Linked DNA regions of Undibacterium sp. KW1. The main gene of each other region encodes a partner of the protein of the gene in region 2 in a complex. Links are inferred from orthologs where the notes say so. Each region holds a gene or a part of one and is shown on either strand. Other genes may lie near its edges.

Evidence for each region.
Region 1: the proteins of mfd (region 2) and uvrA are in contact, whole or in part, in a crystal structure (PDB 4DFC), measured with the Escherichia coli proteins. The link is inferred for Undibacterium sp. KW1 from one-to-one orthologs.

What each region holds. Positions count from the first base shown.
Region 1 is NZ_AP018439.1:5,547,044-5,550,899, reverse strand. The notes cover bases 1-3,537. They hold uvrA (excinuclease ABC subunit UvrA), read right to left. Parts: upstream 3,141-3,537; coding sequence 201-3,140; downstream 1-200. Other genes in these bases: UNDKW_RS24920 (MFS transporter), read left to right, coding at 3,331-3,537; pth (aminoacyl-tRNA hydrolase), read right to left, coding at 1-20. Also shown: more of UNDKW_RS24920, read left to right, coding at 3,538-3,856. UniProt on the Escherichia coli protein: The UvrABC repair system catalyzes the recognition and processing of DNA lesions. UvrA is an ATPase and a DNA-binding protein. A damage recognition complex composed of 2 UvrA and 2 UvrB subunits scans DNA for abnormalities.
Region 2 is NZ_AP018439.1:2,693,777-2,698,049, forward strand. The notes cover bases 237-4,190. They hold mfd (transcription-repair coupling factor), read right to left. Parts: upstream 3,869-4,190; coding sequence 437-3,868; downstream 237-436. Other genes in these bases: serB (phosphoserine phosphatase SerB), read right to left, coding at 237-386; ispD (2-C-methyl-D-erythritol 4-phosphate cytidylyltransferase), read left to right, coding at 3,995-4,190. Also shown: more of serB, read right to left, coding at 1-236; more of ispD, read left to right, coding at 4,191-4,273. UniProt on the Escherichia coli protein: Couples transcription and DNA repair by recognizing RNA polymerase (RNAP) stalled at DNA lesions. Mediates ATP-dependent release of RNAP and its truncated transcript from the DNA, and recruitment of nucleotide excision repair machinery to the damaged site.

The DNA.
Region 1 (3,856 bases), 2.9 Mb from region 2 along the record:
ACGATCAGGCGTATTGTCATTGCTAAGCAGTATCTTGTAGTTATTGCAGAACTGATGTGCTGCGGATTGAAGCCTATTATAACCAAGCCTAAAGTACGCTCATGAAAATGCACACCACCCAACGCAACATCACAACGCAACATCAATAAAAAAGGCGCTGTTTCCTTTGCAGGAACAGCGCCTCACATCAAGGCATTACCTTATTTTGATTTCTTCAACAGTGGCAGCAAATACTTGCCAGTCACACTCTCAGGATTATCCGCCACTTCTTCCGGTGTACCGGTCGCTATGATCTTGCCACCGCCAGCGCCGCCTTCAGGGCCAAGGTCAATCAGCCAGTCAGCAGTTTTGATGACATCCAGATTATGCTCGATGATAACGACGGTATTACCCTGGTCACGCAACCTGTGTATGACCTTCAACAGCAAGGCGATATCATGGAAGTGCAAGCCTGTGGTCGGTTCATCCAGGATGTACAGGGTGCGGCCAGTATCACGTTTGGACAATTCCAGCGACAGCTTGACGCGTTGCGCTTCACCACCCGACAGGGTCGTGGCACTTTGCCCCAGGCGTATATAACCCAGCCCTACATCCAGCAGGGTTTGCAATTTGCGTGCAATGATAGGCACAACCTTGAAGAATTCATGCGCATCTTCCACCGTCATGCCCAGCACTTCATTGATGTTCTTGCCCTTGTAATGCACTTCCAGGGTTTCGCGGTTATAGCGCTTGCCGTGGCAGACATCGCAAGGTACATACACGTCAGGCAAGAAATGCATCTCGACCTTGATCACGCCATCACCCTGGCAGGCTTCACAACGACCACCTTTGACGTTGAAGGAGAAACGGCCTGCGCTATAGCCACGTTCTTTGGCTGTTGGCACGGTGGCGAACAGGTCACGTATAGGTGTGAACAAGCCAGTATAAGTGGCAGGGTTGGAACGTGGGGTACGACCGATAGGTGCCTGATCGACAGAAATGACTTTATCAAAATGCTCAAGGCCACTGACGTGGTCAAATGTTGCCGGTTCTGTTTGTGAACCATACAGGTGACGCGCAGCGACGTGGTACAGCGTGTCATTCACCAGCGTCGATTTGCCTGAACCAGAAACACCGGTCACGCAAGTCAGCAAGCCCACCGGCAATTTCATCGAGACTTTTTTCAGGTTATTGCCACGCGCGCCAGCAATCAGCAATTGCTTGGCCGGATCAGCCTTGGTACGCTTTTTAGGCACAGCTATTTCCAGCGCGCCACTGAGGTATTGCGCAGTCAGCGAACGCTTGTTGCCCATGATATCTGCCAGCGTACCCTGGGCGATAATTTCACCGCCATGCACGCCCGCACCCAGACCCATATCGACCACAAAGTCGGCGCAGCGTATCGCATCTTCGTCATGCTCAACCACCAGCACGCTATTGCCGATATCGCGTAGGTGCTTGAGCGTATCGATAAGCCTGTCATTGTCGCGCTGATGCAAGCCAATAGATGGCTCATCCAGCACATACATGACGCCAGTCAGGCCAGAACCAATTTGCGATGCCAGGCGTATGCGCTGTGCTTCGCCACCAGAGAGGGTGTCGGCACTGCGTTCCAGCGACAGATAATCGAGACCGACATTATTCAGGAAAGTCAGGCGTGCCGTGATTTCCTTGATGATGCGGTCAGCGATATCGCGCTTGGAACCGGTCAATTTCAGGTGCTCAAAGAAATGCAGGGTTTCACGCAGCGGCATGGCGCTGATATCGTAAATCGCCTTCTCTTGCTTGCCTGTACCCACCTTGACATAACGCGCTTCTATGCGCAGGCGTGCGCCATCGCAAGACGGGCATTGCTTTTCATTGATGAACTTGGCCAGCTCTTCCTTGACGGCCATGGAATCAGTTTCGCGATAACGGCGTTGCAGGTTCGTCACCACGCCTTCAAAGCTGTGTTCCTTGATGACGGTACGACCTTTTTCATTGATATAGGTAAACGGTATCTGCTGTTTGCCTGAACCATACAAAATGATTTGCTGCGCTGACTCTGGCAATTGCTCGTAAGGCGTATCGATATCAAACTCATAGAATGCCGCCAGGTTGGACAGCATCTGGAAATAGAATTGGTTGCGCCTGTCCCAACCCTTGACCGCACCACTTGCCAGTGACAAGTTAGGAAAGGCGACGATGCGCTTGGGATCAAAGAATTCTATATGCCCCAAACCATCACACTCAGGGCAGGCCCCCATGGGGTTATTGAAAGAGAACAGGCGCGGTTCCAGTTCTTGCAATGAATAACCGCAAATAGGGCAGGCAAATTTGTTCGAGAATAATTGCTCATGATTGCTATCCATATCCACAATCAGGGCGCGGCCATTTGCCAGACGCAAACAGGTTTCAAATGATTCGGCCAGACGCTGTTTGATGTCCGCTTTTACCTTGACGCGGTCGATGACCACATCTATCGTATGTTTCTCAGTCTTCTTCAGCTTGGGCAGATTATCGACTTCATAAATCTTCGCCTCATGCGTGCCGCTCTGTACACGGAAGCGTATAAAGCCCTGTGCCTGCATCTGTTCAAACAAATCCATGTGCTCGCCCTTGCGGTTGGCAACCACAGGCGCGAGTATCATGAGCTTGGTATCGTCAGGCATGGCCAGCACGGCATCCACCATTTGCGACACTGATTGTGCAGCCAGCGGGTTCTCAGGATGATCCGGGCAATATGGCGTACCCACGCGTGCATACAGCAGACGCAGGTAATCATGGATCTCGGTGACCGTGCCAACGGTGGAGCGCGGATTATGCGAAGTGGCTTTTTGTTCTATGGAGATGGCCGGTGACAAACCCTCGATCAGATCCACATCCGGTTTTTCCATCAACTGCAAAAACTGGCGCGCATAGGCTGACAGAGACTCTACATAGCGGCGCTGGCCTTCTGCATACAGGGTATCAAAAGCCAGTGAAGATTTGCCCGAACCAGACAGGCCGGTGATTACCACCAGTTTATTGCGCGGCAAGTCTATGCTGATATTTTTCAGGTTGTGGGTACGTGCGCCGCGTACACGTATCAATTCGCGTTTTTGTGCCAATTGAACATCACTGGCATCAAAGTCGATTTCTGCCGGTTTGGGCGCTTTTGCTGCTTTTGTGCGTGTCGTCATAATCTCTGTGCTGAATTTGGGCCGAATTGGAGGAAGTAGGCGTGCAACCTGATACTATAACGGGTTTTGAAAATCACTGCGGGCTCGCCTTTGCTTTGCGCAAACTAAACACACTGGACGAGCTTTTTTGAATATGACTATTGCAACATCTTCCGACGCATCCGCCCTGAGTGAGCAACAGCCTGCCAGCATGAGCCGCGAGGAAATCAGCTCCAGTGCCTCCCTCGCTTCCATCTTTGCCTTGCGCATGCTGGGTCTGTTCCTCATCCTGCCGGTATTTGCAATTCATGCCAAGACCTTGCCTGATGGTGATAATGCCAGCCTGGTTGGCCTGGCCATGGGCATGTATGGCCTGAGCCAGGCCTTCGGGCAAATCCCATTCGGGATAGCGTCAGACAAATTTGGCCGCAAGCGTATCATCGTCATCGGCCTGTTGCTGTTCGCGATTGGCGCTTTTGTTGCAGCATACGCAACCACAGTGGTTGGTGTCATCATCGGCCGTGGCATACAGGGTGCAGGCGCAATCTCCGCCGCCATTACTGCCCTGATCGCCGATACCACCAGAGAAGAACACCGCACCAAGGCCATGGCCATGGTAGGCGGCTCCATCGGTCTGACCTTTGCATTTTCACTGGTGGCCGCACCGTTGTTGTATCAAAGCATAGGCATGAGTGGCATCTTTGCCATGACGGGTGTTCTGTCACTGGTAGGCATAG
Region 2 (4,273 bases):
GCGACGCGACGAATCAGACTTTCCTGGAATTCCAGCTCGCCACGCATGGCAGCTTCGGTGATTTCTGCCACTTGCGGTTTTAAACCCTGCATGTCGGCGATTTCATCGATGCACTCTATGGTGATCAGGGTTGAATCCATGTCCATGGCGACCAGCTTGAAATCTGCCATGGCAAGTTGCTGATCCAGAGCCGTGATATCCAGTTGAGCAGCAAAGCAGCTTTCACGTATCGCACTCAAGATATGTTCATCATATTCTGCATCATCAAGACGCACTGCCTGGGCATTCAATTGCACCAGTTTTGTCCTGGTCTGGCTGACGATATCCTTGATGAGTGCGGTGTTATTGCTGAGCGTGTTGTTCAAGCCTTGTATGGTCAAATGCATAGTAGTCTCTTTTTATTCACTTATTTTATTCACTTATTTTATTTAACTAATTAGTGCAGTGCCTTGATGGTGGCCTTGATCTGGGCTACGCGGCTGGCGAGGTCGGGCATGGCGGCAGTGATGCGCAGTTTGTCCTGACCATTGAGCTTGATGTTTTTGTTTTTTTGCACCAGTTCTATGATGCGCATGCCATCTATTGGCGGTTTGGGTTCAAACTGCAGGGTCGCAGCTTCGCTATGCGCATCAATCTTGATGATGCCCAGCGGCTTGGCGGCAACGCGCAGTCTGTGTGTTTCCAGCAGCGATTTTACAGGTTCTGGCAGTTTGCCAAAGCGGTCTATCATTTCTTCCTGCATGTCATCTATGCCATTGGCGCTACTGCAATTCGCCAGGCGCTTGTAGATGGACAGGCGCTCATGCACGTCACCACAGAATTCATTTGGCAGCAGAGCAGGGATGTGCAGGTTGATTTCTGTCGTCGTCGACAATGGTGCAGCCAGATCGGGTTCTTTGCCATTCTTCAGTGAGCGTACTGCTTCACTGAGCATGTCGGAATACATCTGGAAGCCTATCTCATGCATTTCGCCAGACTGGTTATCACCCAGCACTTCACCAGCACCGCGAATTTCCAGGTCATGCATGGCCAGGTAAAAGCCGCTACCCAGTTCTTCCATCTGCTGGATAGCTTCCAGACGACGATTTGCCTGCTTGGTCAGGCTTTGTACATCATGCACCAGCAAGTAGGCATAGGCCTGGTGATGCGAGCGACCGACGCGGCCACGCAATTGATGTAACTGTGCCAGGCCAAATTTATCGGCTCTGTGCATGATGATGGTATTGGCGGTTGGTACGTCGATGCCGGTTTCGATAATCGTGGTACACAGCAAAATATTATGGCGTTGGGCCACAAAGTCACGCATGACTTTTTCCAGGTCACGCTCATGCATTTGGCCATGTGCCACGACGACACGTGCCTCTGGCAGCAGGGCTTCCAGCATGGCCTTGCGGTTTTCAATAGTTTCCACTTCATTGTGCAGGAAATACACCTGACCACCACGCTTCAGTTCACGCAAGCAGGCTTCGCGGATGACAGAATCATCTTCGCCGCGTACAAATGTCTTGATTGCCAAACGCTTTTGCGGTGCAGTCGCGATGACAGAAAAGTCACGCAAGCCTTCCAGTGCCATGCCCAGGGTACGTGGTATCGGTGTTGCTGTCAGCGTCAATACATCGACCTCTGCACGCAAGGCCTTCAAGGCTTCTTTCTGGCGTACACCAAAGCGGTGTTCTTCATCAATAATCACCAGGCCAAGGCGCGAGAATTTGACGTCATCAGACAGTAATTTATGCGTGCCTATGACGATATCAACAGTGCCGTCGCCCATGCCTTTCATGGCGGTGCTGATTTCCTTGCCAGAACGGAAGCGTGATAGTTCAGCAATCTTCACCGGCCAGGCGGCAAAGCGGTCAGCAAAAGTCTGGGCATGTTGCTCTGCCAGCAGGGTGGTGGGCGCCAGGATGGCAACTTGCTTGCCACCCATGACTGCTACAAAGGCGGCACGCAGGGCGACCTCTGTCTTGCCAAAGCCAACGTCGCCGCAAATCAGCCTGTCCATGGGCTTGCCTGAGGTCATGTCTCCAATCACGGCGGTGATGGCGGCGGCCTGGTCTGGCGTTTCATCAAAGCCAAAGCTGTCTGCAAAGGCTTCGTAGTCACGCGCAGAATATTCAAAGGCATGACCCTGGCGCGCGGCGCGACGGGCATACAGGTTCAACAGCTCGGCGGCAGTATCGCGAATTTGTTGCGCGGCTTTTTTCTTGGCTTTTTCCCATTGGCCTGAACCCAGGCTGTGCAAAGGTGCATCATCTGGCGAAGCACCGGAGTAACGTGAAATAACATGCAATTGCGATACCGGTACATACAGCTTGGTATCTTTGGCATATTCCAGATGTAGAAATTCGGTTTCACCTTCGCCCAGATCCATGCTGATCAGGCCCATGTAGCGGCCTATGCCATGGTTGCTGTGCACGACGGGATCACCAATTTTGAGCTCTGACAGATCGCGCACCATGTGCTCGACCTGCGTAACAGCTTCCTGTTTTTTACGGCCTATGCGCTTGCCACTACCGGCATAAAGCTCGGCTTCGGTAATGAAGGCTAGTCCATCTGCCAGCACAAAGCCAGCGTGCAGAGGCGCAACCCCCAGCATCAGCTTGGCCTCTGCCGTGGCAAAGTCGGTATAACCTTCGCACAGGCTCAGGCGGATATCGTATTCAGTGAAATATTGCTGCAGGGTTTCGCGCCGGCCCAGCGTTTCGGCGCAAATCATGACGCGTTTATCTGTTTGCAGCAAGAAGGAGCGCAAGTTCGTCAGCGGGTCATCAGCGCGGCGATTGACGGCAATATCTGGTAGGAAACTCGATATTTCTGAGGCAGCAGCGGCTTTATCTGTAGCCGCAATAGTCCAGCGCGCGAGCGGTTTCATCGCCGCAAAGAAGTCTTCGTCGCGTAAAAATACGGTTTCTGGCGCCAGCACCGGGCGTTCGCGGTCAGACTTTAAAAACTGATAGCGTGATCTTGTATCGTTCCAAAAGCGTCGGATAGCATCATCGATATCGCCTATCAAGGCAAAATGCGGTCCTTCTGGCAGATAATCAAACAGGGTAGCGGTTTGTTCAAAGAACAGCGGCAGATAATATTCTATACCGGCTGAGGGTATGCCATTGCCTATGTCTTTATAGATGCTGGAACGCGAAGGATCACCCTCAAAAGTTTCGCGCCAGCGGCTACGGAAGGCCGCACGGGCTGGTTCATCCATAGGGAATTCACGCCCTGGCAGCAACCGTACTTCTGGCACAGGGTAGAGCGAACGCTGGGTATCAGCATCAAAGGTGCGTATGGTTTCTATGGTGTCGCCAAACAGGTCCAGACGATAAGGCAGGGCCGAACCCATGGGGAACAAGTCTATCAAACCACCGCGCACAGAATATTCGCCTGGAGACATAACCTGGTTGACATGACTATAACCTGCCAGTGTCAGCTGGGTTTTTAGCTTCGCCTCGTCAAGACGGTCACCTTTTTTAAAAAAGAAGGTGTAGGCTGCGAGGAAAGAGGGCGGCGCCATGCGTAGCAAAGCCGTAGTTGCCGGTGCCAGCAAGACATCGCAATTGCCATTCTGGATTTCATGCAAGCTGGCCAGGCGTTCAGACACCAGGTCTTGGTGCGGTGAAAAGGCGTCGTAAGGCAGGGTTTCCCAGTCTGGCAACAAATGGCAGCGCAGTTCTGCATTAAACCAGGGGATTTCATCCAGCAGACGCTGGGCATCTCCCGGGTTGGCGACAAAGATGGTCAGCATGCGCTTGTCAGCCTTGAGCGCCGTCGCTGCTTGCGCCAGGGCATAAGCATCGGAAGAACCATGCAAATTGGGGAGTGCCAGTTTATGGCCGGGTTTTGCTAAGGATTTGCTGAAATCAAATGACATTGCGGCTATACATGTGGGATGCCGTAAAAGCTGCTTACGGAACAAGATACGCGGTTAAAATGAGCGCCTAATTATAAACGAAGGGGCTCTTTCTTATCGGGGCAACCTCAAGAGCTTGTGATATTCATGGAAAAACAATTGCAAGAACATCATTTTGACGCTGAAAAGGTGGCAAATACGCCTCGCTATGTTGCGCTGATTCCTGCTGCGGGCGTGGGTTCGCGTATGGGGGCAACTACACCTAAGCAATATATGCGTATAGGTAGTAAATCAGTTTTGCAGCACACTGTCGATGCCTTCCTCAAGTTTTCCAAAATACAGCACACCTATGTCGTCGTCAGCCCGGATGATGCTTATGTTGATGAATATCTGCATAAGGCAGAAAACCTGAGCGTCTTGCGCTGT